DNA from 4 places in the Paenarthrobacter sp. NPDC089675 genome. Region 1 is predicted to be linked to each of the others. Evidence: riboswitches for the same ligand, from Rfam matches in the RefSeq annotation. Region 1 holds a riboswitch; each other region holds the start of a gene.
The links. A riboswitch is a leader RNA that binds a small molecule or an ion and turns the genes downstream of it on or off. The one in region 1 is predicted to bind S-adenosylmethionine.

Region 2: linked by a shared signal. The riboswitch ahead of ACIPY2_RS16040 (homoserine O-acetyltransferase) and the one ahead of ACIPY2_RS17820 (DUF1737 domain-containing protein) in region 1 are both predicted to bind S-adenosylmethionine.
Region 3: linked by a shared signal. The riboswitch ahead of ACIPY2_RS01945 (aminotransferase class V-fold PLP-dependent enzyme) and the one ahead of ACIPY2_RS17820 (DUF1737 domain-containing protein) in region 1 are both predicted to bind S-adenosylmethionine.
Region 4: linked by a shared signal. The riboswitch ahead of ACIPY2_RS05320 (LLM class flavin-dependent oxidoreductase) and the one ahead of ACIPY2_RS17820 (DUF1737 domain-containing protein) in region 1 are both predicted to bind S-adenosylmethionine.

What each region holds. Positions count from the first base shown of each region.
Region 1 is NZ_JBIVHM010000009.1:79,850-87,517, reverse strand. It holds gene ACIPY2_RS17835 (glutamate--cysteine ligase) at 23-1,222, shown strand; gene ACIPY2_RS17830 (O-succinylhomoserine sulfhydrylase) at 1,234-2,442, opposite strand; gene ACIPY2_RS17825 (rhodanese-like domain-containing protein) at 2,445-2,855, opposite strand; gene ACIPY2_RS17820 (DUF1737 domain-containing protein) at 2,852-3,118, opposite strand; SAM riboswitch class IV at 3,132-3,245, opposite strand; gene ACIPY2_RS17815 (NtaA/DmoA family FMN-dependent monooxygenase) at 3,421-4,749, shown strand; gene ACIPY2_RS17810 (aromatic amino acid ammonia-lyase) at 4,752-6,314, shown strand; gene ACIPY2_RS17805 (PLP-dependent cysteine synthase family protein) at 6,308-7,372, shown strand; gene ACIPY2_RS17800 (carboxymuconolactone decarboxylase family protein) at 7,473-7,668, shown strand, end outside.
Region 2 is NZ_JBIVHM010000007.1:169,332-176,999, reverse strand. It holds gene ACIPY2_RS16045 (bifunctional o-acetylhomoserine/o-acetylserine sulfhydrylase) at 144-1,535, shown strand; SAM riboswitch class IV at 1,700-1,814, shown strand; gene ACIPY2_RS16040 (homoserine O-acetyltransferase) at 1,829-2,950, shown strand; gene ACIPY2_RS16035 (winged helix DNA-binding domain-containing protein) at 2,986-4,107, opposite strand; gene ACIPY2_RS16030 (SGNH/GDSL hydrolase family protein) at 4,118-4,999, opposite strand; gene ACIPY2_RS16025 (alpha/beta hydrolase) at 5,077-5,724, shown strand; gene ACIPY2_RS16020 (RNA-binding S4 domain-containing protein) at 5,721-5,951, opposite strand; gene ACIPY2_RS16015 (DMT family transporter) at 5,975-6,979, shown strand; gene ACIPY2_RS16010 (glycine--tRNA ligase) at 7,058-7,668, shown strand, end outside.
Region 3 is NZ_JBIVHM010000001.1:408,826-416,493, forward strand. It holds gene ACIPY2_RS01935 (metal-dependent transcriptional regulator) at 23-736, opposite strand; gene ACIPY2_RS01940 (class I SAM-dependent methyltransferase) at 764-1,555, opposite strand; gene ACIPY2_RS01945 (aminotransferase class V-fold PLP-dependent enzyme) at 1,659-3,053, opposite strand; SAM riboswitch class IV at 3,085-3,198, opposite strand; gene hisN (histidinol-phosphatase) at 3,344-4,156, opposite strand; gene ACIPY2_RS01955 (ribosome small subunit-dependent GTPase A) at 4,212-5,327, opposite strand; gene aroA (3-phosphoshikimate 1-carboxyvinyltransferase) at 5,330-6,703, opposite strand; gene ACIPY2_RS01965 (DoxX family membrane protein) at 6,710-7,225, opposite strand; gene ACIPY2_RS01970 (sigma-70 family RNA polymerase sigma factor) at 7,404-7,668, shown strand, end outside.
Region 4 is NZ_JBIVHM010000002.1:256,669-264,336, reverse strand. It holds gene ACIPY2_RS05335 (MFS transporter) at 1-164, shown strand, start outside; gene ACIPY2_RS05330 (rhodanese-like domain-containing protein) at 161-547, opposite strand; gene ACIPY2_RS05325 (LLM class flavin-dependent oxidoreductase) at 583-1,725, opposite strand; SAM riboswitch class IV at 1,949-2,058, shown strand; gene ACIPY2_RS05320 (LLM class flavin-dependent oxidoreductase) at 2,095-3,186, shown strand; gene ACIPY2_RS05315 (NtaA/DmoA family FMN-dependent monooxygenase) at 3,222-4,637, shown strand; gene ACIPY2_RS05310 (ABC transporter substrate-binding protein) at 4,634-6,271, shown strand; gene ACIPY2_RS05305 (ABC transporter permease) at 6,279-7,226, shown strand; gene ACIPY2_RS05300 (ABC transporter permease) at 7,237-7,668, shown strand, end outside.

The sequences.
Region 1 (7,668 bases):
ACTGAGCGGGGCAGAATGGAGCATGCGCACATTTGGGGTAGAGGAAGAGCTGCTCATCGTCGATCCTGTGACGGGCCAGCCCCTGGCCCTCGCGGATGCGTTGCTCAACGGTTCTGATCGCGGGACGGGTGCGGCCGGCAACACCGGCTTGAGCCACGAACTCAAACTCGAGCAGATCGAAACCCAGACGCGACCCTCCCACGGTTACGCCGAGCTGCTTCACCAGATCCGGCGGGGCCGCGCAATGGCCGACGACGCCGCCCGCAAACACGGCGCCCGGATTGCCGCGCTGGCGACGTCGCCCTTGGCTTCTCCCACACACACCACCCCGGATCCGCGCTACGCCGAGATGCTGGAGCGCTTCGGGCTCACCGCCCACGAGCAGCTGACCTGCGGCTTCCACGTGCACACTTCGGTGGAATCGCCGGAGGAGGGCGTGGTGGTGCTGGACCACATCCGGGACAAGCTCGCAGTCCTGACTGCCATCAGCGCCAACTCCCCTTACTGGCGCGGGCAGCCCACAGGATTCGACAGCTACCGCACCCAGGCCTGGAACCGTTGGCCCACGTCCGGCCCGTCTGCGGTGTTCGGTTCGCTGACGTCCTATCGGCGCATGGTGAGCCGGCTCCTGGACACAGGGGTGCTCCTGGATGAGGGCATGATCTATTTCGATGCCCGGATTTCCCGCGCGCACCCCACGGTGGAAGTGCGCGTTGCCGATGTTTGCCTGCGCTCTGAGGACGCCGCATTGATTGCGGTTTTGGTTCGGGCGTTGGTGGAAACGGCCACGCGGGAAATGTTCGACGGCGTGGAACCCTCCTCAGTGCCCACGGCGCTGCTTCGCATGGCGAGTTTCCAGGCCAGCAACATGGGCCTGCGGGGGGATCTCCTGGACTTCGGCGACTTCCGTCCGCAGCCTGCCGCCACCGTGGTGTGGGCGCTGGTGGATTACCTGAGCCCGGTATTGGACGAGCAGGATGAGCTTGGACTCGTCAAGACCGGCGTCGCGGACATCCTTGAGCGGGGCAACGGGGCATCCGAGCAACGCGAGGCGGCCAGTCGCTTCAACGTCACCACCGGGGGTGCTGAAGGAAGCCCGCCCGCGCCTGAGGCGTTGGCGGCCGTGGTGGGACATGCCGTGCAGGTGACCACACGGGGAGCCTCAAACGACGCTGTGAAGGACCCCGACCCGGTACTGTCCAGGGTCCGGCGCGGCGCCTGAGGCTGCCGGGATCAAACCTGCTTGAGGGCCTTTTCCAGGTCCAGGATGAGGTCGTCCACGTCCTCCAGGCCCACGGACAAGCGGACAACGCCATCCGAGAGCCCGATCGCCGCACGTCCCTCCGGGCCCATGGCCCTGTGGGTGGTGGTGGCCGGGTGGGTGATGAGGGACTTTGAGTCGCCCAGGTTGTTGGAGATGTCGATGACCCTCAGGCCGTCGAGCAGTGCGAACGCTGCTTCCTTGGCGCTGCGGCCGCCGGAGGGAGAGAGCTCGAACGTCAACACGGTGCCGCCGGCCTTCATTTGCTTGGTGGCCAGCTCGTACTGCGGGTGCGATTTCAACAAGGGGTACTTGACCCAGCTGATGGCGGGCTGCTGCTCGAGCCATTCGGCGATCTTCAGCGCCGACGCCGAGCTGTGGTTCACGCGCAGCCCGATGGTCTCCAGGCCCTTGGTGAGGACCCAGGCGTTGAAGGATGAGAGCGAAGGGCCGGTGTGCCGCATGAGCTGCTTGACCGGGCCGTCGATGTATTCCTTGGTGCCCAGGATCGCCCCGCCCATGACGCGTCCCTGGCCGTCAATGTGCTTGGTACCTGAATAGACAATGACGTCGGCGCCGAGGTCGCCGCAGCGCTGAAGCAGCGGGGTGGCGAAGACATTGTCGACGACGACGGTCGCCCCGGCGGCGTGCGCGAGTTCGCTGACGGCCGCGATGTCCACGATTTCCTGCATCGGGTTGGACGGCGACTCAAAGAACACTGCAGTGGTCGGTTGGGAGAGCGCCTCGCGCCACTGATCAAGGTCCGGCCCGTCCACGAAGACGGTCTCCACGCCCCAGCGCGGCAGGATCTCGTTGAGGATCACAAAGCAGGAGCCGAACAGGGAACGCGCCGCAACCACGCGGTCGCCGGCAGCCAGCAGGGCACCCAAGGCGGTGAAGACCGCAGACATGCCCGACGCCGTCGCAAAGCATGCCTCGGTTCCTTCGAGCAGGCGGAGCCGCTCCTGGAAGGTGGCGACGGACGGGTTGCCGTAGCGGGAGTAGACGAAGCGCTCGTCTTCGCCGGTAAACGCACGCTCTGCTGCTGCGGCGGATTCGTAGACGAAGCCGGAGTTCAGGAACACAGGCTCGGCTGTTTCCTGGAAGTTGGTACGGTCAAGGCCACCGCGAACGGCCTGGGTATCAGGGCTCCAGCCGGCGGCGTCAGGATTGAAAGTCACTTTTAGTCGTTCCCCAAGTTGGTAGGCAGGCCGCGGTTCTTCCATCCGTTGACGGTTCGTTCGCCGTAACGGTCGGGTTCACCCTCGAAGCCTTCAAGTACGTTGTAGGCCGTGAAGCCGGCCTGGGTTGCGGCCGTGGCGGCGGCAACGGAGCGCTGGCCGGAGCGGCAGATGAACACAAGCTCTACGCCGTCACCTTCGGGAGCCTGCTGCTGGAGGTCTTCGATGAACCGGGAGTTCGGGATGCCGCCTGCGAGGTTCCACTGGATAAACAGGGGATCGTTCTCGGTGGCTTTGGTGTCCGGGATTCCGATGTGGGCCCATTCGCCCTCGGTCCGGACGTCCACCAGGATGGCGCCTTGTTCAAGTTTGGCCCACGCGTCCTGCGGGGTCAGGTCACCGGCGTAGCTCATGCGTGCCCCTCGAATGCTTCCTCGTCCTCGTAGTTCTCGAGCTTGTCAACGGCGCTCGCCACGGCGGCATCCGCATCGGCAACAGCGGCCGGCAGGATGACGGCCTGGGCAACGATGACGGTGGTGCCATTGAAGGTGGCGGCCGGGCTGCCGTGGAGGACGTACCCCTCGGCCAGGGCGTTGCTGATTCGTTCGCAGAATTCGCGGGTGTCCGGGCCTGTGATCAGGCGGTAGGACAGCTTTTCTTCAGTGGGTTCAGGCATTCGTGGTGCTCCTCAGTCACGCTTGCAGTTCGATGTGTCGAATACGCCGAGTAGTCACCTGAGGCACCCCGCCGCGGGAGAGGGTTGCCGACCAGCAAGTCAGGGCTTAACGCTGGTGCTCATTACTCAAGAAAAAAGTAACATCCACAGCCGTGGCGCCGCATTTGGTGACATTGCCGCCGTCGTCATGTTGCGTAACCGGTGCCTCCGGGAACCCCTTGGAACGGGGCCCAAATGTGACGCCGCGGGAGCATAATTGACGCAGTACGACCCCCTGTAACTTCGCATGAAATCAGGTCGCGGTGAACGGACAAGGCAGTTCTACACTCAAGCCCATGCTTCATTTTGGTTGGTTCGTGGGCCACGGATTCGGTGTCCAGGGCTGGGGAACTCCCGGATACGGACTCGGCTACGACTGGAAGAAACCCGCGCTGTACCAGGAGGCTGTCAGGGCATTCGAGCGATCCGGGCTGGACCTGTTCATCATCGAGGATTCCCTGACCGTCCCCGATACCTACGGTGGTACGGCCGAGGTTTCCCTGGCCCATGCCTCCTTTGCGCCCAAGCACGATCCCCTCGCGTTGGTCCCGTACCTGCTTTCTGCCACGGAACACCTGGGCATCGTCCCGACCGTCAGCGCCTCTTTCTACCCGCCCTTCACGGCGGCCCGCCTCCTTGCTACGCTGCAGCACTTCTCCGAGGGGCAGCTCGGCTGGAACGTCGTCACCTCGGGCAGCGACCTCGCCGCGCAGAACTACGGGCTGGACCAGCAGATCGAGCACGACCTCCGGTATGAGAAAGCGGAGGAGTTCGTCGACGTCGTCAGGCGCCTTTGGCGGAGCTGGGAACCCGGCGCTGTTCTTGAGGATGTGGAGGGCGGCAGGTTTGCCGACCACACCAAGGTTCATCCCATCAACCATGAGGGCGATTTCTTCAAGGTCCGCGGGCCTCTGAACACGGCTCCCTTGCCCGAGGAGCCGGTCCTGGTGCAGGCAGGTGCCTCGCCCAGGGGGAAGGCGTTTGCGGGTGGGCATGCCGACGTCGCGATTGCCCTGGCCCGCGGTGCGGACGGGATGAAGGCGTACCGCGATTCCATCCGCGCCGAGGCAGCGAAAGCCGGCAGGAACCCCGACGACGTCAAGGTGCTTTTCGTTCTCAAGCCCACCGTTGTGGGCTCTCCGACGGAAGCGGAGGAACTGCGCGCCCAGCGCCGTGAGCTCACCCAGCGCGACATCGACAGCCAGCTCAACTCGATCTCATACCTGTCCGTGATCGACTTCAAGCAATTCGACCTGGACGCCCCGCTCCCGGAACTGAGCACCAACAGCAACCAGGGCACTTTGGAGCACTTCGCCAAGGCAGCCCCTCCTGGTTCCACGCTGCGGCAGATCCTGCAGGCCCGCAGCGGCGGAGCCGGGGACTCGATCATCGGCACGGCAGGCGAAATCGCGGATTACCTCGAAGAGACCGGAGCGGCTGTGGGCGGGGACGGCTTCCTCTTCTCCGGCTTCGTGGACCCCGTCACCGTGCACGGCGTGCTGGACAAACTCACTCCCGAACTGCGCCGCCGCGGCCTGTTGAGGAAGAGTTACGGCAACGGGGGCTTCCGGCAGAACCTCCTGGACTTCTGACCATGGCGTCCGACCCCAAGGAACTGGTGATCGGGACGGCGCCGGTGGCGGTGAGCCGGCTCGCCGCTGCCGCCCTGGACGAGTCGTTTCACGTGAAACTCAACCATGATGCGTTGACTTTGATCGAGCGGTCCCGGGAAGTGGTGGAGCGCACTGCGGCTTCAGGAGAGCGGGTGTACGGCCTCAATACGCTCCTTGGCTCGGGCCGGGACACCTTCGTGGAAGACAAATCGATCCTGGACTACCAAGTGCAGGTGGTTCGGTACCACAACAGCGGCGTGGGCGACTATCTGGATCCAGCCACCGTACGGGCAATAATCCTTGCGCGACTGGTGGGTTTCAGCCGAGGCGGCTCCGGCGTACGTCCGGAAACCGCGCGCTGCTACGCCGAACTCGTGAACCGCGGCGTCCGCCCTGCCATTCCGGCCGAAGGCTCGGTGGGTTCCTCCGACCTCACCCAGCTTGCCGCCGTCGCAGCCGTTGCCATCGGGGAGGGAGAAGCCTTCGACGCGGAAGGCGCGCTGGTTCCCGGAGCCAAGGCGCTCGCCGACGCCGGCCTGCAACCGCTGACCCTCGCCGCCGGAGAAGCGCTCGCCCTCGTCAGCGCGAACGCGTACTCAGTTGGAGCCGGAGCGCTCACCTTCGTGCGCCTGCGGCACTTGGCCAGGCTTGCCGACGTCGCGCTCGCTTTGTCGTTGGAGACCATCGCAAGGTACGACGACGGCGGAAACCTCAGTCCCTTTTCGGCCGCCATCCAGGCGGCCAAGGCAGTGGACGGGCAGCGGGAGTCCGCCGACGCTGTCAGGCGGCTGTTGAGTGGCGGGTGGTTGGAGGACGTTCGCCCCGAAGTGTCGGTGCAGGATTCTTTGTCCTTCCGGGCAGCGCCGCAGGCACACGGGGCTTTCCGGTACCTGGTATCGCAACTGGGAGCTGCGCTCGAGGTGGAACTGAACGGACGGGGCGACAACCCGCTGGTGGACTTGGACTCCGGACAAATGGTGTCGGGCGGGAACTTCCAAGCGATGCAGGTGGCCCTCTCCTTTGAAAGCCTGCGATTGGCCCTGGCACACGTGGGGATCTCCAGCGAACGCCGCATCGCCAAGCTTTATCCGCCGCAGAGGTCCATCCGGGCGAAACACCTTGCGGCGGCGGCCGCAGGCTCAGGCCTGGCACAGGAGGAACTGCCCGGCCTGCTCTGGTACTCGGCCGCCGGCTTGCTGGCCGAACTGAAATTCCTGGCCGCCCCCGCGACGCTGGGCGCGCCCACCCTGTCAGCCGATGTGGAGGACCACTCCACGCTGGCGCCGCTGGCGCTGCAACAGCTTGAAAAGTCCTTGGACGCTGCGGAAAAGCTGCTGACCATCGAGGCGTTGACGGCTTCCTTCCTGCTGCTGGAAGCGGGAGCTGCGCAGCCGCTGGGAAGGGGGACCGGCGTCGTTGTCGGGAGGCTCGCCGACCTGCTGGCGGACCGGCCGCCGGCTCCCCAACTGGTGGAACGCGCGAGGTTTGCGCTGCGGGACGTCGTTGAAGCGGCCGGGCTTGGGGAAGGTGGGAGCGAATGGTGAGCGCAGCAGCGCGCAGGCACGGAATGCATGCCGCAGCGGAGGTTCCGGACGGGCTGGATGTCTCGGTGTTGGACAAGGTTGGAAACACGCCCCTGGTGAAGTTGGAGCATCTTGGGCGTGGCCTGGGCAGCAGCATCCACATCAAGCTCGAATCCGAGAATCCAGGCGGCTCCATCAAGGACCGGACAGCGCTGAGCATGGTCCGGGCCGCGGAGCGTTCGGGAGAGCTGCAACCCGGAGCCACCATTGTGGAGAGCACGTCCGGCAATACGGGAATCGGCTTGGCGCTGATCGGCCGACTCACCGGGCACCCTGTGGTTGTTGTAACCGGGGATACGATCTCCCAGGAAAAGCTCGCAGCACTGCACAGCTATGGGGCGCGGGTGATCCTGACCGACTGGAACGCGCCATCGGAGTCGCCCGAGAATGCACGTGCCGTTGCTGCCCGCATCACTGCCGAAACCCCTGGCGCCTGGCGTCCAATGCAGTTCGACAACCCGGCGAACCCCCTTGCGCATTACCAGGCAACCGGCCCGGAAATCTGGGAGCAGACCGGCGGGCTGGTAACCCACTTCGTGGCGGGTGTCGGCACCGGCGGAACCATCAGCGGGAACGGCCGGTACCTGAAGGAGCGGGTGGCGGAGGAACGCCCCGGTGGCCATCTTGAAGTGGTGGGCGCCGACCCGTACGGCTCCGCCTACAGCGGGGGCCACCCCGGCGAGATTCTGGTGGACGGTGTGGGCAACTCGTGGCCGCAGGCGGAATGGCCCAAGATCTTCGACCGCTCCATCGTGGACCGCTTCCTCCGCATCCCCAACGACGAGGTCTACACCGTGGTCCATCGGCTGCTTGACGAGGAAGGCCTCTCTTTGGGACCTTCCTCCGGGCTGACGGTCGCAGCGGCCTTGCGCGTAGCCCGGGCGGCGCCGCACGGTTCGGTGGTGGTGGCCATTGCCCCCGACGCCGGCACCAACTACCTGAGCAAAGCCTTCAACCCGAAGTGGCTGGCCGAGAACCACATCCGCCTCGCCGCCGACGTCCCGGCCTCCCGCGAGTGATCCTCTCTCACGTCCCGCGTGGTTTGGGGTGATCTTCTCTCACGTCCCGCAGGGATTGGGGTGATCCTCTCTCACGTCCCGCGTGCATTAGGCTCCAAATATGCCCCAACAGGAAACAACGCCCCGCCTCGCCGGCTATCTGGACAAGCAGCAGCCCGATCTTTACGCAACGCTGACCCACTACTCCCAGCAGTTGGTGGATGAAGCGGACCGCCTCGGCATTCCGCGCAGGACCTTGGAACTCATCAACTACCTGTGCTCTCAGATCAATGGCTGCGCGTTCTGCCTGGACCTCC
Region 2 (7,668 bases), on a different contig from region 1:
CTCAGCTAAGTCAAGCCTAACCGAGGTGGGATGTTACCCAGGGGTCGCCGTCGAGGTCACGGGGGGACCAGCGGATGTCGCCGAAAGTCCCAAAAATACCGTCTTCGTCATAAAGCTGTGCAATACGCAGGCCGCTTCCTAGACTGGCCGCAGTTCGAAGCACTCACAATCCACCGAACCATGCGCGCTGCGCTGACGCAGCCGAGAAGGAGAATGCCATGTCCCAGGGATGGTCTTTCGAAACCCGACAGATCCACGCCGGCCAGGAGCCGGACGCCGCTACCGGAGCGCGGTCGCTGCCGATCTACCAGACCACGTCGTTCGTTTTCCCGAGTGCCGAGAGCGCAGCGAACCGCTTTGCCCTGGCCGAGCTTGCCCCCATCTACACCCGGATCGGCAACCCCACGCAGGACGCCGTCGAGCAGCGCATCGCGAGCCTCGAAGGAGGCCTTGGAGCATTGCTGCTCAGCTCCGGCCAGGCCGCTGAAACCTTCGCCATCCTCAACATCGCCGAAGCCGGCGACCACGTGGTGGCCAGCCCCAGCCTGTACGGCGGAACCTACAACCTCCTGGCCCACACGCTGAAGAAGTTCGGCATCTCCGTGACGTTCGTGGAGGATCCGGACAACCTTGAGCAGTGGCGGAACGCCGTCCAGCCGAACACCAAACTTTTCTTCGGCGAAGTTGTTTCCAACCCGCGCCAGGACGTTCTGGACATCGAGGGCATCGCCAACGTGGCGCATCAGGCCGGCGTGCCCCTGATCGTGGACAACACGCTCTCCACTCCATACCTGATCCGGCCCATTGAATGGGGCGCGGACATCGTGGTCCACTCGGCCACGAAGTACTTGGGTGGGCACGGTGCGGCGATTGCCGGTGTGATCGTGGATTCGGGAAACTTCGATTTCAGCCTGGACCCGGAGCGTTTCCCGAACTTCAATACCCCGGACCCCAGCTACAACGGGCTTGTCTACGCCCGGGATCTCGGCAAGGACGGCGCGCTTGGTGCCAACCTCTCCTACATCCTCAAGGCGCGCGTGCAGCTGTTGCGGGACCTCGGTTCGGCAGTCTCGCCGTTCAACGCCTTCCTCATCGCCCAGGGCCTGGAGACCCTGAGCCTGCGCGTCGAACGCCACGTTGCCAACGCCACCAAAGTGGCGGAATGGCTGGAAGCCCATGACGACGTCGAATCCGTCGCCTACGCCGGGCTGCCCTCCAGCCCCTGGTACGACCGCGGACGGAAGTATGGTCCCCGCGGCACCGGCGCCGTGGTTGCCTTCAACATCAAGGGTGGCGTCGAGGCGGGCAAGCGTTTCGTGGACGCCTTGGAGCTGCACTCGCACGTGGCCAACATCGGCGATGTCCGTTCGCTGGTCATCCACCCGGCGTCCACGACGCACAGCCAATTGAGCGTTGAGCAGCAGGCAGTGGCGGGAGTTACTCCCGGCCTGGTGCGGCTGGCCGTGGGAATCGAGCACATCGACGACATCATCGCCGACCTCGAGGCCGGCTTCCGCGCAGCCAAGGGCGCCTGACAGGTCCCCTTGCCGAGCCCTTGCGGGCGCCGCCCGGCCCTGACGATTATTCGCCGGGCGGCACCCGCGGGTGCTTCTTTCTGAACGAAGCAGCCCAAAACCGTCACACTGCTGTCACATTCTTCGCCAGAACAGCTGTGTTCTTCCTAAACTCTTAGTCATTAGGTCATGAGTGCCAGTGACAGCCCCGGCTTGCTGGCCGGCAACCCTCCTCCGCGGTGGGGTGCCCCGGGTGAGGACCTGGCCTGCCGCATGAAAGGCGGCGGGCAAGCGCGAGGTTAGGTGTCAAAGGAATGACCATTACTGCTACTGCCCTTCCCACATCGGAAGAAAAAGACGGAACCGTCAAGTACGCCCACATAGGCCCGCTCCAACTCGAAGCGGGCGGGTTCCTTCCCGACGTCGTGCTGGCCTACGAGACCTGGGGGCGGCTGAATGCAGACGCCTCGAACGCTGTCCTGGTTGAACACGCTTTGACGGGCAGCACCCATGTGGCCCGCGGTGCAACCGAGGAAGAGGGCTGGTGGGAGCAACTGGTGGGCCCGGGCGCCACCATCGATACCGATCGATTCTTTGTCATCTCCATCAACATCGTGGGTGGCTGCTACGGCAGCACCGGGCCATCGTCGCCGGCGCCGGATGGCCGGCCTTGGGGCTCGAGGTTCCCGCTGGTTACTTTGCGTGACACCACGGAGGCAGAATCACGCCTCGCCGATGCCCTCGGTATCCAGGCCTGGCACGCCGTCCTGGGCGGTTCCATGGGCGGCGCCCGTGCCCTTGAGTGGGCCGTGACGTTCCCCGAGCGGGTCAAGCACTGTGCCGTGGTTTCGGTAGGTGCGTACAGCACGGCGGAGCAGATCGCTTTCGCGCAGTCCCAGACCCTGGCCATCAGGCAGGATCCGAACTTCAACGGCGGCGACTATTACCACGGTGCCGCACCCGAGGCAGGACTGGCCCTGGCCCGGCGGATCGCCCACATCACGTACCGTTCGGCGCTGGAACTGGATTTCCGCTTTGGCAGGGAAGCGCAGCATCAGGAGACTCCGCTTGCCGCCGCGGTGCTGGGGGAACGAGGCCGTTACCAAGTGGAGAGCTACCTCGACCACCAAGGCACCAAATTGGTGCGGCGCTTCGACGCCAACAGCTACATCGCCATCACCGAGGCACTCATGAGCCACGATGTCACACGTGGTCGCGGCACCTTGGAGGAGGCCCTTGGCCGGGCAACCGCGGAGTTCTTCATTGCCGCAGTGGACTCGGACCGTTTGTATTTCCCTGCCCAATCCCGCGAACTGGCCGCAGCGCTGCCGGGAGAGGTGCCCGTGCATGTGATCGAGGCACCCATTGGCCACGACGGTTTCCTGACGGAAATCGGGCAGTTGTCTGCCCGCCTTCGTGAGGCCTTCTTCGCCTGAGCGGGGCCTCGGCCCGAGCTGACACTCACTGTGCCTCAGGCCAGCCTTGCCTCCACGCCCAGGAACCTGCCGTAGCGTCGGACCTCCGCGTTGAGGGCTGAGCGGACCGGGGGAGTGGTTGGCTCATTCATCCGCACGTCGAGTTCGCAGGCGCCCCCGGAAAACGTGTGGCGCCATGAGCCGGCCAGCCTGCCATCGAGCAGCACCACGTGCATGGGGCCGCCGTTCTCCGGAATGTACGGAGCCACGCCGCCAAGGTAATGCCTGGACTGCGAATAGCCCATGACGTACTCGTCATAGCACTGGATGAGGTCCACGCGCGGAGCCGAGGGATCCCGGAGATCCACGGTGCCGGCCGCGTCCGCTTCCAGAAAATACTCCAAGCCATCGATCGTCGCGGAGTGCAGCGCGCCAGGGGAGAGGTCATGGGCAACGGCCAGTCCGCGTTTCACATCCTTCATGGTCAGTCCCGACCATGCTGCGCAGTCCTTCACGGTGGCCGGTCCGCGGCTGCCGAAGTAGCGCAAGGCCAGCCGGCCCAATGCGTGGTCGCGTTCGGCTTCATCAAGGGTCGGGGGACCGGGCGCCGGCACACGCTCTTCGAAAAGGGCGTAGGTCTGTTTGAGGGCGCCTGCGGCTGAACGAACCGGCGTTCCGCTGACCAGGATCCGGCTGATTTCCGCGTGCATCAGGTGGTAGACAAGCCCAAGGCCTTTGGCCGGGAATCCAGCCTGCTCGAGGACTACCGCCAGTTCCTCGCGGGTCTTGTGGGCTCCACCGGCAACGGCCCCGGCAAGGACGGCGCCGCTGCGTGCAGCGGAGTCCTCGTCCACTCCGGTCTGCCGGTACATACCTTTGTTTCCCTGGTGCAGTCGCTGGGCGGACAGCGCCATCAACCAGCCAAGGTCTTCCCTGTGCACAAAGTGCCAGGTGGGCCGGAGGATATGCGTCCGCAAGATGGTTCCGTCGGCTACCAGCTGTTCCACGTCGGCGGCTTTTGTGTCCGGAGCCCGCTGGGCCAACGACCAGCGGGCATACGGAAACTCCTGGGCCTGGACTGCCAGCAGGTTCCTGGCCGCGTCGGCGGCAGACCCGGCGAAGGGCGCCCGGAGTTGTTGACGGGCGAGCCTGACCTTTACTACTTCGCCGGGCTGCAAGGCGCTCACGCTAGCCGCGGGGCAGGCCGGTGACGTTCGGGCCGAAGACGGGTCCCGGCGTCGGGCGTTTGGGTGTGATGCCGTCGCCGGAGGATTGGTGCCGCAACCGCCGGATCACCCACGGGACAAAGTATTCGCGTGCCCAAACAAAGTCCGAGGAACGCGCTTCGCGCCAGGTGCGCGGAGGCAAGGGTTTGGGGACCAGCGGCTCCAAGGTATGCGGTACGTTCAGCGCTTCCAGGACCATCATGGCGATGGTGTGGTGGCCCAGGGGCGAGAAGTGGAGCCGGTCCTCGTCCCACATCTGCGGATCGGCGAGCTGCCGGAGCGACCACATGTCGGCGACGATTGCGTCGTGCCGGGCAGCAACCGTCCGCAGGTTTTCGTTGTAGATGGCCACCTTTCCACGGATCCGGCCCAGGACGGAAGATGCGGTGTCCGGCCCGTTGAACAGGACCACCGTTGCACCACCCGAGCTGAGCTCCTGCACGGCCGCGTCCAGTTTTTCCGCCAAAACGTCGGGGTCTCCGCCGGGACGGATGAGGTCGTTGCCGCCGGCGGAGATGGACACGAGATCCGGCTGGAGCTCCAGGCACGGGCCCACTTGTTCGTCCACGATCTGCTGCAGCAGGCGCCCCCTGATGGCGAGGTTGGCGTACGCGAAGTCGTCGTGGCCGCGTCCAAGCTCTTCGGCCACGCGGTCGGCCCAGCCGCGGTAACCTCCCGGGTTCTGCGGTTCGGGATCGCCGATACCTTCGGTGAAGGAGTCACCCAGGGCTACGTAGCGGCTCCAGGGGTGCGTTTGGAGTGGGCCGGGCACTTGACTGCCGTGGCTGGAAACTTTGCTGCCGGGGCCGGGGACGGGCTCGCCCGGCGTCACCAATGAACTCATTCTTCCTATCCTGCCTCGCGACACCGAACCTACGCGACCGTAGGTTGTTACCCGCGGGTAACTGCAAGAATAGACCCATGACTGAAGCCGTTGCATTCCCCGCGCCCGTTGTCCTGTGGTCCCATGAAGAAGCTGAACGGGCGGGCAAGCCGCTCCTGGTCCTGCTGCACGGATACGGCTCCAACGAGGACGATCTCTTCAGCCTCGCCGGCCTGCTGCCCGCGGATTTCGTGGTGGCTTCCCTGCGTGCGCCGATGCCCATGGGTCCCGGCTTCACGTGGTTCCCGCTGACCGCCTCCATCGACTACTCGCTTGATGCCGTCAAACTTGCCGCAGAGTATGCGTTGGAGTGGCTCGATACGGTGAAGGCAAACCATTCCTCGGTGACCCTGCTGGGCTTCTCCATGGGCATGGCCATGGCTACCACCATGCTGCGCTACCGGCCCGCCGACTTCGCCGCCGTCGTCGGGCTTTCAGGTTTTGTGGTCGACGCCGGCGCTGACGCCGCCTTCCGTGACGCCGAACTGGATGGCTCGGTCCCGCTGTTCTGGGGCCGCGACCAGCAGGATCCCGTGATCACGCCGGACAAGATCGAATACACCATGGGCTGGGTCCGCAAGCACGTTGACCTGACCAAGGTGCTCTACACGGGCATGTGGCACGGGATCAACCAGCAGGAGATCGGCCATGTGGGCGAATTCCTTACCCACAAGGTACTGGGCTAGCCGTTGCCGGCAATCCGGACGGTCTGACCGTTGACCGTGACGGTATCGCCCGGGTGGAGCTGGCGGCCGCGTCGTTCCTCAATGTCATCGTTGACCTTGACCAGCCCGTTCTTGATGAGGTCCGTTGCCTCGACCCCGTCCTCCACCAGGTTGGCCAGCTTCAGCAATTGGCCGAGGCGGATCATGTCGTCGCGGATTGGGATCTCTTCGATTTCGGGGTTGCTCATACAGCAATGATGCCTGAAGTAGTGTGGTGACAGTGCCGCAACCTTCCCGTCGTTCCAACCTTCCGCTTGCCCTTGGGCTGCCCCTGGCCATCCTCACGGGACTCGTGCTCCCGGTTCAAGGACGCATCAATGGGGCACTCGCGGCCAAAGTGAACGACGGCATCACCGCTTCCGTGGTGAGTTTTACCACGGGGCTGGTGGTGATCGCCGCAATATCCCTCGCAACACCAAGGGGGCGGGCAGGCCTGCAGCGCATAGTTCCTGCAGTCCGCAACCGCAGCTTCCCGCCCTTCTATGTCATGGCCGGTGCCGTGGGAGCGTTCTTCGTCTTTGCCCAGTCCTACACCGTGGCGCTTTTGGGCGTGGCGTTGTTCACCGTCGCGACCGTCACCGGACAGACCCTCAGCGGCCTCCTCGTGGACCGTTTGGGGATAGCCCCCGGCGGGAAGCGTTCCGTTACGGGCATGCGGGTGCTGGGGAGCGTCCTCACCGTTGCTGCCGTCGCCTGGGCCGTCTCGCCGCGCTTTAGTGGCGTGTCCGACGTCGGAACCCTGGTTTTGCCGGTGGTCCTGCCTCTCTTGGCGGGTTTCCTGATGAGCTTCCAACAAGCCATGAACGGAACCGCCACCGTCCACTACGGCACGCCCATTGCGGCGACGCTGGTCAACTTCCTGGCCGGTTCGGTGGTGCTCTGGCTCGCCTGGCTGCTGAAAGCGGCGGTGGCGGGGGTTGGAAATCCGTTGCCCGGGGAGCTTTGGTACTACCTCGGTGGACCGCTGGGCTGCGTGGCGATCGGGCTGGCGGCCCTGCTGGTCCGCAGTCTCGGGGTTCTGGTCACGGGCCTTGGCATGATCGCCGGCCAGCTGATCGGTTCCCTGGCGCTCGACGTCGTGATCCCCGCTCCCGGGACGGTGGTCGCCTTGCCCACGGTGCTGGGTACGTTGCTGACGCTCGCGGCAATCGTCCTGGCCACACTTCCATGGCCGAAAGGCTCCTTCGCCGGAAAGTCGGCAGGCAAAGGCCGGTAGGCTAGGACACGCAGCTTCCTGCACAGATCAAACCACCGCGGACCGCACCCAGCGGCCCTGTAGAAATATGGAGTACCCATGGCAGCAAAATCCGTCCTCGACCAGGTCATTTCCCTCTCCAAGCGGAGGGGATTCGTGTTCCAGGCCGGTGAAATCTATGGTGGCTCCCGCTCCGCGTGGGACTACGGACCCCTCGGCGCCGAACTGAAGGAAAACATCAAGCGCCAGTGGTGGCAGAGCGTGGTCCGTGGCCGCGAAGACGTGGTGGGCTTGGATTCCTCCGTGATCCTGCCCCGCCAGGTCTGGGAAGCTTCCGGCCACGTCGAGGTCTTCTCCGACCCCCTGGTTGAGTGCCTTTCCTGCCACAAGCGCTACCGCGCCGACCACCTCGAGGAAGAATACGAGGAAAAGAAGGGCCGTCCTGCCGAGCATGGCCTCGCGGACATCGCTTGCGCCAACTGCGGCACCCGCGGCCAGTGGACCGAGCCGCAGGAGTTCTCCGGCCTCCTCAAGACTTTCCTCGGCCCCGTTGCCAGCGAGGAAGGCCTGCACTACCTGCGTCCCGAGACCGCCCAGGGCATCTTTGTGAACTTCAACAATGTGCTCACCACCTCGCGGAAGAAGCCGCCCTTCGGCATCGGCCAGATCGGCAAGTCCTTCCGTAACGAGATCACGCCTGGCAACTTCAT
Region 3 (7,668 bases), on a different contig from region 1:
GACCGCTCGAATGGCGGCCGGGTCACTGGCCCGAGAGAACGCAGCCTTCGTGCGCTTCTGTGCTTTGCACCCAAAGGGCTGACGTAATCTCATCGGCGAGATCGAACTCGCGGCGCTGTGGACCGCTTCCTATCCGGACCACCAGTGCACCGCCAAATGGCCTCCGGCCCACTACTTCCACGCGCGCGTCCAGCGTGATTTCTTCGGCGGCGAGGTAGCGCAACAGGTCCGGGTTCTCGTCGCTGATGCGTGTGATCCGTCCTGAGTGCCCTTGGTCCAGTTCGATCATCCGGTAGGCGTGCGGCAACTCGACGGAACCATCGGAAGAGGGAATCGGATCACCGTGCGGGTCCCGGAGGGGGTGTCCGAGCTTGGCGGACATCCGCTCAATGAAGGTGTCCGAAACAGCGTGTTCAAGCATCTCGGCCTCGTCGTGGACTTCATCCCAGCGGTATCCCAGTTCTTCAACAAGATACGTCTCGATCAGGCGATGCCTGCGGACCATGGCCAGTGCCAGGCGCATGCCGTCGGGTGTCAGGCGGATGGCGCTGTAGGGTTGGTGGTCCACCAAGCCCTGGTCCTTGAGTTTGCGCACCATCTCGGACACCGACGAGTTGGCGACCCCGAGGCGCTGCGCAAGCTGGGAGGACGTAATGGGCTTGTCCTGCCACTCCGTGAAGGAGTAGATGACCTTGACGTAGTCCTCAATGGAGGAGGAGGGCGTACCGGTCTTCACAGCTCAAGCCTACAGTGGCAGGCGGATTCAGGCTTTGCGGGCCCGCCACGTCTGCGTCACGTATGGCAGGCCGAGCTCCTGGCCGGGGGCATGGCCGAGGTGTTCGTAGATGTACCACTCGAGGTTCGCCAGCACTTTGGCGCGGGTGGCCTCGCTTGCGCGGAGGTAGTAGCTGCGTGACTTGGTGAGTTCCATGATGTCCCGGGGCGTCAGGGGGTCTTCCCATTCGGTCACGTGAGACTCCAGACTGGTGAATTCCGGACCGATGGAAGGCCGGAAACCCGGTTTGTGGACATCGCCGGCATGCATGATGCGTGAAAGGCGGTGGACCCACGGTATTGAAGTGTCGAGTTGGTTCCAGATCAAGCCGAGGACGCCTTGCGGGCGAAGGATACGGGCGATTTCCGTGCTCGCTTTGAGGGGATCGCACCAGTGCCAGGCCTGGGCGACGCTGACGACGTCGTAAGCCGACTCTGCCAGCCCGGTCACCTCAGCGGTACCTTCCAAGGCCAGCTCCACCTCGGGGCAGGCCTTGCGTAATTGTGCGAGCATGTCGGCCGAGGGGTCCACGGCGGCTACGTGCAGTCCGCGGTCGATCAGGAGTCTGGTGAATTTTCCCGTGCCGGCTCCGAGGTCGGCAGCAGCTTCGGCTCGCGCAGGCAGGAGCCAGTCCACCGAGTCTGCCGGGTATCCCGGGCGCACGCGGTCGTAATGCTCGCCGCCGTCCTGGAAACTCTGCCCAAGTTCCCGCCGCCGATGTGCGTGCAATTTGGGCCCCCCGGGGCGGTGGCTTGCTTTTGACGCGCCACGGGAATGCATGGACAAGCACAGCTCCTTCAGGGTAAATCCAGGGGATTGACCCTACGAATTTACCGCAAGGAAGTGCGGGGAAGGCTCACCGGAGGTCGGCTTGGACGCTTGCCTAGTCCACCGTGCAGGGGGCAGCGCCGGCGGTACCGGGCGTGTTGGGCGCCCACTCCGGATAGCTGCGGTGGTCGTTGGCCGGAACCCAGCGGCCCTCGTCCACCACGTAGTCCCAACCGAGGCCTGTGCTCTTGAGCTCCCGGATGCCTTTGAGCAGCCTGGTTGCGTCTTCCAAGCGGGAGCCAACCCCGAAGCTGGCGCGCAGCGAACCCGAAGGAAGCCCGAGCCTCTTGAGGAGGGGGTGCGCGCAGAAGCGGCCATCCCGGAGGCCCACGCCGTGTTCCGCCGCGAGATAGGCAGCCACGAGTCCGGCGTCGAATCCTTCGACCGAAAAGTTGACCACGCCGATCGTGTCCGTCGAGTCGCTGAAGATCCGGTGCACTGTGACACCCTCGATGGCCTCCAGGCCTTCCACGAGGTAGGTGCGGATGGCGCTTTCATGCTGGTGCCACGCCTGCTGGTCGAGCCCGGCAAGGACCTGGGTTGCGCGGGCCAGTGTTGCTGCTCCCAACACGTTGGGGGAGCCGCCCTCGTGCCGGGCCGGACCGGTGGCCCAGCTGACGGAATCGAGCCGGGCCTCACGGACTGCGCCGCCACCGGCGAGGTGCGGCGTACCGGCGTCGAGCCAGTCGGGACGGCCAACCACAACGCCTGCACCGAAGGGCGCATACAGCTTGTGGCCGGAGAAGACGATGTAGTCGACGTCGGCTTCGGCGATGTTGATGCGGCGGTGCGGTGCGAGCTGGGCTGCATCTACAACAATCCGCGCTCCGAATTCGTGGGCCAGGGACGCCAGCTCGGCAATGGGCAGGATTTCACCGGTGACGTTGGAAGCACCTGTCACCGCCAACAGGGAGACGCCGCCCTGGGCCAGCTCGTTACGGAGGTTTGCGATGGTGGTGGCCAAGGTGGGTGCCGCGACAACGCTGCGGTGGGGAACACCCTGCCATGGCAGCAGGTTGGCGTGGTGTTCGATGTCCAAGTAGAGGACCTCGCCGGTGGGCTCGCCATTGAGGTGCGGCAGGCAGCCTGCCAGCAGGTTCAGCGAGTCAGTGGTGTTGCGGGTGAAGATCACTGAATCATCCGGGCGGCCGCCGACGAAGTCGCGGACGATGTTCCGGGAGTTCTCATAAACGGAGGTGCTGATCTGCGAGGCAAAACCCGCGCCGCGGTGAACGCTCGCGTAGTAGGGCAGGACCTCGTTCAGGTACGCCGAGACGATGGTCAGCGCCGGCGCGGAGGCGCCGTAATCGAGGTTGGCGTAGCGGACGTGGCCGCCCTGGATCAGCGGAGCCTGGAGTTCCGCGCCGGTTACGGCTGCGAGGGGCCGGACCGCGGGGCCTTCCTCCGCGATGGAAGGCAGGGTGGTGGAATCGAACGTAACTGTGCTCATGTGACCTCACTCAGGAGGGACCCCTCGAGGGGATCCGCGCTTGCCGTATCCGTTCCGGACCGGCCTGGTCGTCACCCGGGGCACCCCACCGCGAATGGAGGGTTGCCGGCCAGCAAACCGGGGTTTAGCGCTGGCACTCGTGACCTGTAAAAGAGATTAAGGCACCCCGCACGCCCGGCACAAAGCCGTCCAGTTTATTAAGCGGATTGTTACGCGAGGGGCGCAAATGGCGCTTTTGGCGAATAAAGTGCGGCGGACACCCCACAAGAAGGGCGCCCGCCGCCGATTATTCAGAGAAGATCGTCAATGCCCGGATTGAGTCTCTTAAGGACTTCCGAGTGCAGGATCGAGTTGGTCGCCAGGGCGTTTCCGCCGAACGGGCCGTCTTCTCCTTCCAGCGAGGTGAACCGGCCACCCGCCTCGGTGACGATCGGCACGAGCGCAGCCATGTCGTACAGGTTCAATTCGGGTTCGCAGGCGATGTCCACCGCCCCTTCCGCAACCAGGCAATACGACCAGAAATCGCCATAGGCCCTGGTCCGCCAAATATCCTCTGTGAGCCCCAGGAATTCATCGAGGTTTCCGCGTTCCTTCCAGCCGGACAGGCTTGAAAAGGACAGGGAGGCATCTGCCAGCTGCGAGACGTTGGATACTTTCAGCCGGGTGGCGGAGGCGAGCGAACGCCCGGTGTAGGCGCCCATCCCCTTCGCGGCCCACCAGCGCTTGCCCAGGGCCGGGGCGCTGACGACGCCCACCACTGGTTCGCCTTCGTCAACGAGCGCGATGAGCGTGGCCCACACCGGCACGCCCCTGACAAAGTTCTTGGTGCCGTCGATGGGGTCGATGATCCAGCGGCGGGAACCGTGCCCGCTGCTGCCGAACTCTTCGCCGAGTACGGCGTCGCGGGGGCGCGAACGCGATAACTGGCCGCGGATGGCTTCCTCTGCGGCTTTGTCGGCATCCGTGACGGGGGTCAGGTCCGGTTTGGTTTCGATCTGCAGGTCCAGGGCCTTGAAGCGGTCCATCGTCTGTGCGTCCACAGAGTCTGCAAGGACGTGGGCCAGCCTCAGGTCATCGTTGTAGCTGGAAACGGATTGGGTCATGCCACCAAACTATCGTGAAACGTTCGCACGGCCGGGACGTGTTGCCGCCCGGCCTTCAGTTCACGGTGCCAAGTTCCTTGGTTTCCTTTGCTTCGAGGCGTGGATCGGCCCCCAGCAAACGCCTCAGCGAGGCAAGCCTGGCCACGCCGGAAGGACCCGCGTGTCCCTCAATGACCCAGGCATCCAAGCCGCAGTTGATGGCATTGGCATCATGTTTGCACCCGCGGTCGCAGGCTGCCGTGCCAGGTTCAAGGTCCGGGAAGGAGTGCAGGATCCGGTCCGGATCCACGTGCGCGAGCCCGAATGAGCGGATGCCGGGCGTATCGATGATCCAACTGCCGGCGGGTGCATCGGCCAACTTCAGTGCCAGTGCGGACGAGGAGGTGTGCCGTCCGCGGCCGGTGACCGCGTTGACACCGCCGGTGGCGCGTTCAGCGCCGGTAAGCGCGTTGACCATGGTGGACTTGCCAACCCCGGAATGCCCCAGCATCACGGTGACTTTCCCGTCGAGGTGGGACCTCAGACGCGAGACCGCATCACTATCCAGTCGGGCGGACAGGCCGTCGTCGGAACGCGCGTCAATCCCGGAAGCCTCTGCGTCTGCTGTTCGGCTGATGATGATCGGGAAGTCGAGGCTGAGGTAATTGGACAGGAGCTCGGCCGGATCCCTGACGTCCGCCTTGGTTACGAGCAGGAGGGGCTCGATTCCGGCGTCGTAGGCCGCCACCAAGGCGCGGTCGATGAAGCCGGTGCGGGGCTCGGGGTTTGCGGCAGCAACCACCACCACAAGTTGGTCCGCATTGGCCACGACCACGCGCTCAATCGGGTCGGTGTCATCCGCGCTCCTGCGCAGGAGCGTCCGGCGCTCCTCCACCCGCACCAGGCGTGCCAAGGTGTCGGGTCCGCCGGAGACGTCGCCCACCAAGGCTACGAAGTCGCCGGGTACGACCGGAGTCCTGCGGAGCTCCCTTGCGCGGGCGGCGATGACAATTCTCTCATTGTCGGAGTCCTCGCCCACGATCGCGGTGTAGCGGCCGCGGTCCACGGTGATGATCCTGCCTATGACGGCGTCATCGTGGCTGGGGCGGTCCTTCGTCCTTGGCCTGGAGCCTTTCTTGTTGGGACGGATCCGTACATCCGATTCGTCCCAGGAGCGTGCGTCGCGTCCCATGGTCAGAGGCTGCTCCCGGCCGGAGCTGCCGCGCGCTGTCCCAGCATCGCGTTCCACATCTCCGGGAATTCCGGCATGGTTTTGGACGTGGTGGCGATGTCCTCCACCTCCACGCCTTCGACCGCGAGTCCGAGGATTGCGCCGGCAGTGGCCATGCGATGGTCTGCGTAGCTGTGGACCACGCCGCCGTGCAGCTTGGCGGGGCGAATGATGAGGCCGTCCGCAGTTTCTTCAGCGTCGCCGCCGAGCCGGTTGATTTCAGCTACGAGGGCGGCCAGGCGGTCGGTCTCATGGCCGCGCAGGTGGGCGATGCCCGTCAGCCGGGATGGGCCCGAGGCCAAAGCGCAGAGGGCTGCAACGGTGGGAGCAAGTTCGCTGGTTTCGTCGAAATCGGCGCCCTTGATTTCCGGGCCTCCGGTGACGGTGAGGGTCCCGTTCTCCAAAGATACTGTGGCGCCCATGTCAGCGAGGATGCTCCGCCAGAGGTCTCCTACCTGTGTGGTCTCCACCGGCCAGTTGGGGACGCGTACTGTTCCGCCGGTGGCCAGTGCCGCTGCGAGGAAGGGGCCGGCATTCGACAAGTCCTGCTCGATGCGCTGGTCGAAGGCACGGATGGGACCCGGAGCCACGCGCCAGTGGTTGGGCACGGAGTCGTCAACGACTACCCCGACGCTGCGCAGGACTGCGACAGTCATGTTGATGTGGTCAAGGCTGGGGACCGGTTTGCCCACGTGTTCCAGGTGCAGTCCCTCGGTGAAGCGGGCACCGACCAACAGCAAAGCTGAGACAAACTGCGAAGACGCGCTCGCGTCGATCACCAGATGGCCGCCGCGGACCTCGCCGGTGCCCTGAACGGCAAATGGCAGGGACGACGGCGTCCTGCCGCCTTCGCTGCCCACCGGCACGCCTAGGGCGACCAAAGCCTCGATGATGGTGCCCATGGGCCGTTTACGCGCATGCGGATCGCCGTCGAAAACCGTCGTCCCTTGGCGAAGGGCGGCAAGTGGCGGAACGAAACGCATCACGGTCCCTGCGAGTCCGCAGTCGATGGCCGTGCTGTGTTCAGGGGCGGCTGGATCCATCGGAATGATCTCCAAGTCCGGTCCGTAGTCGCCGTCGCCGTCCACCTCGCTGACCGTTGCCCCCAATTGCCGCAGGGCCTGCACCATGAGGACGGAATCCCTGGAGTGCAGGGGAGCGCGGAGTCTTGACGGGCCGTCTGCCAACGCCGCCAGCACCAGGAAACGGTTGGTCAGCGACTTGGAACCCGGTACGGTCACCGTGGCGTCCACCGGTTCCTTCGCGAAGGGGGCCGGCCAGAGGGGGAGTGTGGCGGCGTTGTCCGTGCCGGTGTTTGCTGCGGTGGTACCAGTCATGCTTCCTTATGCTCCAACTGCGTTGTCTACGGCCTTGCGAACTGCTTTGTCTGCTTTTTTGAACTGCTTGCCTGTGACCTTCCTGGCGTCAGCGGCCAGGTGCTCTGCGCGCCAGGCGAGGCTCGGCCGGCCGGCAGTGTCCACGGAGGCAAGCAGGACGCCTCCAGTGAGGGAAATGTTCTTGAGCAGTTGTGCCCGGCGGGCGCTCCGGCCTTCCTTGGTGCTGATATCAGCCGAGCGCCACTCCACATAGGTGTTCAAGGCAGAAGTCAAGGCCAACACGGTCGCCGCGAGGCGCGAAAGCTTACCGAGCCCCAGCAGGGCGCCGGCTCCCAACTGGGCGCCCCCGATGACGCGGGCCAGGACTTTCTCGTCGGTCTTGAAGGGAAGCGACTCGGAGGCCCGGCGGAGCACCGGCGACAATTGCTGTGCAGTGTCATCCGCGTTCTTCAGTTTATCCAGCCCTGTGATGACGAAGCTGGATGCGAGCATCGGCCGCGCGAGAAAACGGATTACAGACATGTCTTGCCTCCTGGATGGCTTGCCACAAGATTTATCGACGTTGTGTTCAAGGGGTGCAGTCTGCTCTAGTCTTGCACCTTTGCGGAATATTTACCCACCGAAGGCTGTTGTGAACATCATGCGCGGTGAAGGCCGGGCTGCGGCAGGGTGTTGCCGCTACGGGAACGGAGTAGGTTTTTTGACCCTGGTTAAGGACCGCCCGGATTTACTGGGGCCTGTGGAGCCGGCGCAGCCGGATTCCCTGCAGCTGACAGTAGACTTGGCATCGATGAGCACCATTGAACCGGCCGCAGCGGCCATGGACCAGGCAGCCGGACCGAACGACGATGCCGAGCCTTCGGCCGACGTCGACCTTTCCACCGAAAGCTCCGAACAGCGGCGGCTGCGCTTCGAGCGCGACGCGATGCAGTATGTCGACCAGCTGTATTCGGCGGCCATGCGCA
Region 4 (7,668 bases), on a different contig from region 1:
AGGTGCGCGCCGCCAGCCCCGAAAACAGAAGTGCCGTCGTCGTACCTTCCGTAGCGGAAAGCACGACGACGGCAACGGAACCGCTGGTGCAGGGCCCGGTTTCCGGAAGTACGACGGCGGGAGGAACCCACCGCTCGGACGTCACCGAACCCGTGGACGCCTAGGCGGATTCAGCCGGAGGTGCGGCAGGTCCTGTGGTGGGAACGCCGGCGTCGCGGAGGGCGGGGAAGCCGCCGTCGACGTGAACGGCGTTGTGGTAACCGAGGACTTTCAGCTTCTCCGCCACAGGACGCGAGCCGTTCACGGAACCGCAGAAGACCACGATCTTCTGGTCGGTGCCCGTGACCTGGGCGAGGCGGTGGGCGGATTCAGGAGCGAAGTCCTCCTCGACATGTTCGCGGTTCACCACCACGGCACCGGGGACGGCACCTGTGCTGGCGCGTCCACCTTCGCTGCGGACGTCGATCAGCAGGACGCCCTCCTGGATCAGGGCAGCAGCTTCCTCGGCGGTGATGAGCTGGGTGTCTTCCTGGATTTCGGTGGTCATTGGTGCTCCTTTGTTGTTTGGGTGAGTGGACAGGTTTAGAGTCCCCAGGACTCGGCGAGCAACTGGTAGGAGTTCTCGCGGTCTTCGGGGTCGTGGGCAATGGTGGTGATGAGCAGTTCCTGTGCACCGGTGGCACGTTGGAGGGTACGCAAGCTTTCGGTGACCTGCCCGGGAGCGCCGATGAACCGGGTGTCCAGGCGGTCCTTGATCAGTTCTTCGGCGTCGGCGTCCAGGGTGAATTCCGCTGCGTCGTCGGGTGAGGGGTAGGGGATAGCTCCTTGACCGCTGCGGATGCCGTGGACCCACTGGGCGTAACCACGGCCAATACGGCGGGCGCTGAATTCGTCGGGTGCAACCAGGACATCTGCTGAGACGATGACGTGCGGTTCCTGCAGCGTTTCTGAGGGCTTGAAGTGGGCACGGTATTCGGCGATCGAGTCCAACACTGTCGCGGGAGCCACGTGATAGTTGGCTCCGAACGGCAGGCCCAGTTTGCCCGCAAGCCTGGCGCTGGGACCGGCCGTGGAGCCGTGGATCCAGAACTGCGGAGACTGGCCCAGGGCGGGAGTGGCCGTGACTTCCTCACCGTGCCTGGTCCGGTATTCGCCGGTGAAGAAGCCGATGATGTCCTGGACGTCGTTCTCGAAATTGTCCGTGTCGCCCGGGAACCGGCCCAGGAGTTCGCTCTGCAGGCGGAACTTCCGGGGAAGGACGGCGCCGAAGATCGGGCGGGCGGCGGGGACGACGAGTCCGTCCACAACGCGCTCCGCGGACTGGGCTTCCCCTGATGGCGCGGGTTGGCCCGGCGCCGGTTCGCTCGGCGACTTGGGCGGACCGGAACGGCCAAAACCCAGATCCAGGCGGTCCGGGAACACCGCAGCCAGCGTTCCTATGCTCTCCGCGATCTGCAACGGGCGGTAGTTGCCCAACAGCGTGGCCGCGGTGCCTACCCGGATCGTCTTTGTCGCCGATGCCACGAGTCCGGCCAGCACATGCGGGGCGGAACCTGCAACGCCTTCGTTGAGGTGGTGTTCGGCCAGCCAGTAACGGGAGTAGCCGGCGGCTTCGGCGGCGACGGCCAAGGCAACAGTGCTGCGCAGCGCGTCGCCGGAGCTCTGGTTGGCTGACACCGGGCTGAGGTCAAGGACTGACAGGGGAATCACGGAAGGCTTCGGCATGTGACGACACTACGGAGCGGAAGGGACGCACCAAAGCCCGTTCGTCACCCGGCTCAACTGGACTCAACGCAGCTCAACCCGGCGCAATGGAAGGTCACAAGAGCCTGCCTATCCAGCGGAAAATGACGAACTTGGCAGCCGCTTGACGCGCTGTTTCCTGCGTTGACTCCCCGCGTCAGGGCCGTTTGTACATTCCTTGGAGCTGCTCCTAGATTCAGTTCCAGGTCAAGAGTCAGCGCGCCAAGGACCGGCTCGCGCTGCGGCAACCCTCAGGCATTAAGTGGCGGGGTGCTCCGGAAACAGACCTGGCCGCGCTCGCGGCAAGTGAATGTCAATCCGGCCGCGCCGCGGCCCGTGAAAGAGAGAAACATGCCTTCCAAACCTGAATTCCGTTCGCGTGTTGTTGCCTTGGAGCTCGACGGCGATGGAGCCCACCCGGCCGCCTGGCGAAAGGCCCTTCATGATCCGCAGGCACTGTTGGGGGGCCGTCGGATCCGTGAGACCGTCCAGGCAGCCGATATCGCGGGGTTCCATGTAGCAACCTTCAAGGACAGCCGGGTGGTGGACAGAGGGACCACCGGAATCCCGAGCCGCATCGACGCCATCCAGAGGGCAGCCTTCGCGGCGCCGATCACCCGCTCGCTTGGGCTGGTCCCCGAAGCAGGCACGCTTTTCACCGAGCCGTTCCATGTCGCCACCCAGCTCGCCAGCCTGGATTATTCCTCCCAGGGACGCGCCGGCTGGCTGGTAAACGCGGACAACCTGGTGGAGGAAGCCCGTTCCGTGGGCCGCTCGACCCTGCCCGCGCATGAAGTGACAAGCGAAGCAGCAGATGTGGTCCAGGCCAACCGCAGGCTCTGGGACTCGTGGGAGGACGACGCCGTCATCCGTGACGTTGCCACGGGCCGCTACCTGGACCGCGACAAACTGCACTACGCCGACTTCGAAAGCGCACGCTTCTCGGTGAAGGGACCGTCCATCATCCCGCGTCCACTTCAGGGCCAGTTGGTGGTGTTCGCCCCCACGGAACTGATTCCCGCCGTCGAAGCCGACGTCGCCTTGGTCTCTGCGGACACTGCCGATGAGCTCGCGCAGGCAGCCCAGGCGGCAGCGGCATCAGGTGCGCAGCGGACGTTGGTTGAGCTCGACGTCGTCCTGGACGCCCGCGGGCAGAGCGCCGCCGAGCGGCTCGCGGAGCTGGATGCCCATGAGCGATGGGTGGGCGGAGCCCGCTATGTGGGAGATGCCCAGGGGCTGGTGGAACTCCTCACCGCCCTCTTCGCAGCCACCGACGGCGTTCGCCTCAAGCCCGCCGTCCTGGATATCGACCTTCCGGAGCTGGCGTACAAGGTGCTGCCCGGACTCCACAAAACCGGACTGGTGACGCCGCCAACGCCGGGGACCACGCTCCGCGAAACCTTCGGGCTTCCCCGCCCGGCCAACCGCTACACAGCGGCCTGAAAACGCCCCCTGACAGAGCCAAAGAGAGCATATCCATGACCAAACAACACCGCATCGCAGGCAACGGGCAGATCCAGTTCGGAGTCTTCTTCCAGGGCGTCAACCACACCACCGTCTGGAAGGACGAAGCCAGCGGCTCGCAGACGGACTTTGAATCCTTCCGCCGCGTCGCCCAGACGGCAGAGCGTGGCCTTTTCACCGCGTTCTTCCTTGGCGAAGGCCTCCGTCTCCGCGAACACCTGGGCAAGATCCACGACCTCGACGTCGCCGGCCGCCCGGACGCGCAGACTGCGTTGGCCTCTCTCGCAGCCATCACCACCAATATCGGGCTGGTGGCTACCCAGAACACCACCTACAACGACCCCGCGGACCTCGCCCATCGCCTTGCAAGCCTGGACCTGTTGTCCGGCGGCCGGGCTGCGTGGAACATCGTCACCACGGACAACGCCTGGACCGGCGCCAACTTCAGGCGCGGCGGGTTCCTCAAGCACGAGGACCGCTATGTCCGGGCCGAAGCGTTTGTCCAGGCGGCCAAGGCAATTTGGGATTCGTGGGCTGACGGCGCAATCGCCGGGTCCCGGAATGACCCACGCTGGCTCCGCGAGGACAGCATCACCCCGGTACAGCGCAAGGACCAGAGCTTCGACGTCGAGATCACCGGCCGGCTTCCGCGTTCCAGCCAGCACCACCCGGTGTTGTTCCAGGCCGGTGATTCCCCGGACGGCCGTGACTTCGCGGTCCGGAACGCCGACGTCATCTTCTCGGCACACCCGGAGTTGGAGGACGCGAAGAAGTTCCGCGAAGACATCGTTGCCAGGACCCTCAAAGCGGGACGCCCGGCCGATGACGTGAAGATCTTCCCCGGCCAGGAGTTCATCCTTGGCGCCACTGCTGCCGAAGCCGAGGAAAAGCACCAGTGGGTCCGCTCGCAGCAGGTCGGTCCGGAAACCGCGATCGCGTACCTTGAGCAGTTCTGGGGCCGCACCCTCACCGACTACGATCCCGATGGGCCGCTCCCGGACGTCGACCCCGTGGTGGATGTCACCAATCCCACGCGCGGCAACGCCTTCCACGGCAAGAGCGCCAAGGAACTCGCGGCCCAATGGCGTGCGGAAGCCGAAGAGAAGGGCCTGTCGATCCGGCAGTTCGTTGCTGCCCGCTCCCGCCTCAACGGCCGCGGCCTGGTGGGCTCCTATGACGACGTCGCGGACAAGCTCGCCGAATACGCCCACGCAGGAGCCGTGGATGGCTTCAACATCACCCCGTGGATTGTTCCCTCCGGCCTGGACGACATCGTGAACGAGCTTGTCCCCAGGCTCCAGGACCGCGGTGTGTACCGCACGGAATACGAAGGCAGCAACCTCCGCGAAAACCTCGGGCTCCGCGGGCCCCTCACCCGTCGCGGATCACTCACCAGCACCCAACCCGCAGAAAGCGAAAACGTCGCATGAGACTCCCCAAACCTTCCGCAGCCCGCAGCGGTAAGAAGCCCGCCGCCGTCGTCAGCGTCCTGGGAGCCATTGCGCTCCTGGCCTCCGCGTGCGGTGGAGGGGCCGACGCCGGTGCGCAGCAAAGCGCCGCGGCCTCGCCGGTGGCGGGCGGGAACCTGAATTTCGCGGTCTCCGTGGACCGTGGCTGCATCGACCCGCAGCAGGTAGGCAACAACGACGCGATCGCGATAGCCCGCCAGACCGTGGCCTCCCTGACCTCGCAGGACCCTAAGACCGGCGAAATCGTCCCGTGGCTGGCCGAGAAGTTCGAAAACAACGCTGACGCCACCAGCTTCACGTTCACCCTGCGCACCGGTGCTACCTACGCGGACGGCTCGGCCATCGACGCGGCGTCGGTCAAAACCAACTTCGAAGCCATCAAGGCACTCGGCGCCAAGGCAACCCTCGGCTCCACCTACCTCAGCGACGTCAGCGCCATCACCGTGAAAGACCCGCAAACCGTGGTGGTGGACTTCTCCAAGCCGAACGCGCAGTTCCTCCAGGCAACATCCACATTCACGCTGGGCCTGTTGTCCCCGGCGTCGGCCAAGCTCTCCGAAGCAGACCGTTGCGCCGGAAAGTTCGCGGGTTCGGGTCCCTTCAACGTCAAGAGCTACACCGTGGACAAGGAAGCCGTCCTGGAACGGCGCGCAGGCTACAACTGGCCGTCCGCCACCAACAGCAACAAGGGTGAGGCCTACCTGGACTCGGTCACGTTCAAGATCATCCCCGAGGCGGGGAACCGGACGGGCAGCCTGCAGTCCGGCCAGATCGATGCCACGGCGGCCATCTCCGCGGCGGACATCCAGCTGTTCAACGGCAACGGATTCTGGAACGAAACCCGCGCCAACCCGGGCGTCGTCTACAACCTGTATTCCAACGAGTCCAACCCCAAGCTGAAGGAAACCGCAGTACGCCAGGCCATCTCCAAAGCCATCAACCGGGAGGAGATCACCAAGACCCTCCTGACCGAGGCGGACCAGCCGGCCAAGGGCATCCTGTCCCACACCACGCCGTACTTCAAGGACTACGGCTCGCTGCTGGCGCACGATCCGGACGGTGCCAAGAAGCTTCTTGACGACGCCGGATGGAAGCCGGGTGCCGACGGCATCCGGGAAAAGAACGGCGAGAAGCTGTCCTTCAAGGTCACGTACTGGCAGTCGCCCAAGGAAGTCCTGGAGCTCGTCCAGCAGCAGCTCAAAGCCATCGGCGTGGACCTGCAGCTGAAGTTCACAACGATTGCCGATGTCACGGCGGCCCAGGCGGACAAGACTTATGACTTCTCCTACGGCAACCTGACCCGAAGCGATCCGGACGTGCTGCGCACTGTCTTTGCCTCGAACACGGCACGCGGCGGCAGCAACCTCCGCGAGAAACTTCCCGTCGATGACACCCTGGGCGAGCAGGCCGCGGCCTTGGACAAGGATGCGCGCCAGAAGCTGGTGGACCAGGCCCAGGAAGCCCTGATCAAGGACGCGCACTCCATCCCGCTGTACGAACTGTCCACCACGATTTCGGCCAGCGATAAGGTGCATGATCTCAAGTTCGAAGCTTCCAGCCGCCTGGACTTCTACGACGCCTGGCTGAGCAAGTAGGCATCCCATGATCCGCTACATCGGCCGACGGTTGCTGCAGGGAGCGTTCGTTCTCTGGGCCGCCTACACCGTGTCCTTCCTGATCCTGTACTTGCTGCCCGGCGACGCCGTGAGCATCATGGCCAGCGGCGACGAACAAAACGCCGTTGACCCCGCGCTCGTGGCCAAGCTGCGCAGCGAGTACGGGCTGGACAGGCCCATCCACGAGCAATACTTCATAGCGCTGGTGAAGGCCCTGCAGCTGGACTTCGGTGTCTCCATCAAAAACGGAGTGCCCGCCACGGCCACCGTGGCCGAGGTCCTGCCGGAAACCATCAAACTGGCCATCGCGGGATTCGCCCTGGCCGTGGTCCTGGGCAGCGGCTTGGCAGTGGTTGCGGCATTCAGCCGCAACCGCTGGATCCGCACGGTGTTCTCCTCGTTGCCGCCGCTGGGAATCGCGGTGCCAACGTTCTGGATCGGCCTGCTGCTGCTTCAGTTTTTCTCCTTCCGCTTCCGCTTGTTCCCTGCGATAGGGAACGACGGCGGCGAAAGCCTCGTGTTGCCGGCGTTGACTCTCGCCATACCCACCTCGGCCGTGATCGCCCAGCTGCTTACACGCAGCCTGCACCAGACTCTCGGTGAACCGTACATCGAACAGATCCGGGCCAAGGGAGCCAGTGAGGCCCTGATCAACTTTGGCCATGCATTGCGGAACGCCGCCATTCCGACCCTGACCATGTTGGGCATCCTGGTGGGGAACCTGCTGGCCGGAGCCGTGGTGAGCGAAACCGTGTTCTCCCGCGCAGGGATCGGCAGGCTGACTGTCACGGCAGTGAACAGCCGGGATATTCCCGTGGTGCAGACATTGGTGGTTCTGGCCGCAGCGATTTTTGTGATCACCAGCCTGATCGTCGACTTGATCTACCCACTCGTGGATCCGCGCATCAACACCGCGCGCGGAGTCAAGGCCTAGGAGGGCCAGCATGTCGCAGCAACTTGATAGCAGGGTGGACACTGTCCCGGATTCCCGATCCGTCGGTGTGCTTCCGCAACCGGTCGCCCTCCCGGAGGACAGCGCGGAAGGCGGCAGTCCGGCGTCGGGCCTGTTCCCAAGAGGTCGAAAGGCTGTGGCTTGGAGGGCCCTGGCTTGGAAGGCCTTGGCCCGCAAGGCCGCCGCCCGGCCGGGGCTGGTGCTGTCCGTGCTGGTCCTGGCCACCGTGATCCTGTGGGCCTTGATCCCGACGGCCTTCACGTGGTGGCCACCGGACGCTGGTGTTCCCTCGTCACGGCTCAAACCGCCGTCCACCGAGCACTGGTTCGGGACTGACAGCCTGGGCCGGGACCTGTTCTCCCGCGTGGTGCATGGCTCGGCGACATCCCTCGCTGCAACCGCCGTGGCCGTAGCCGTGGGGCTT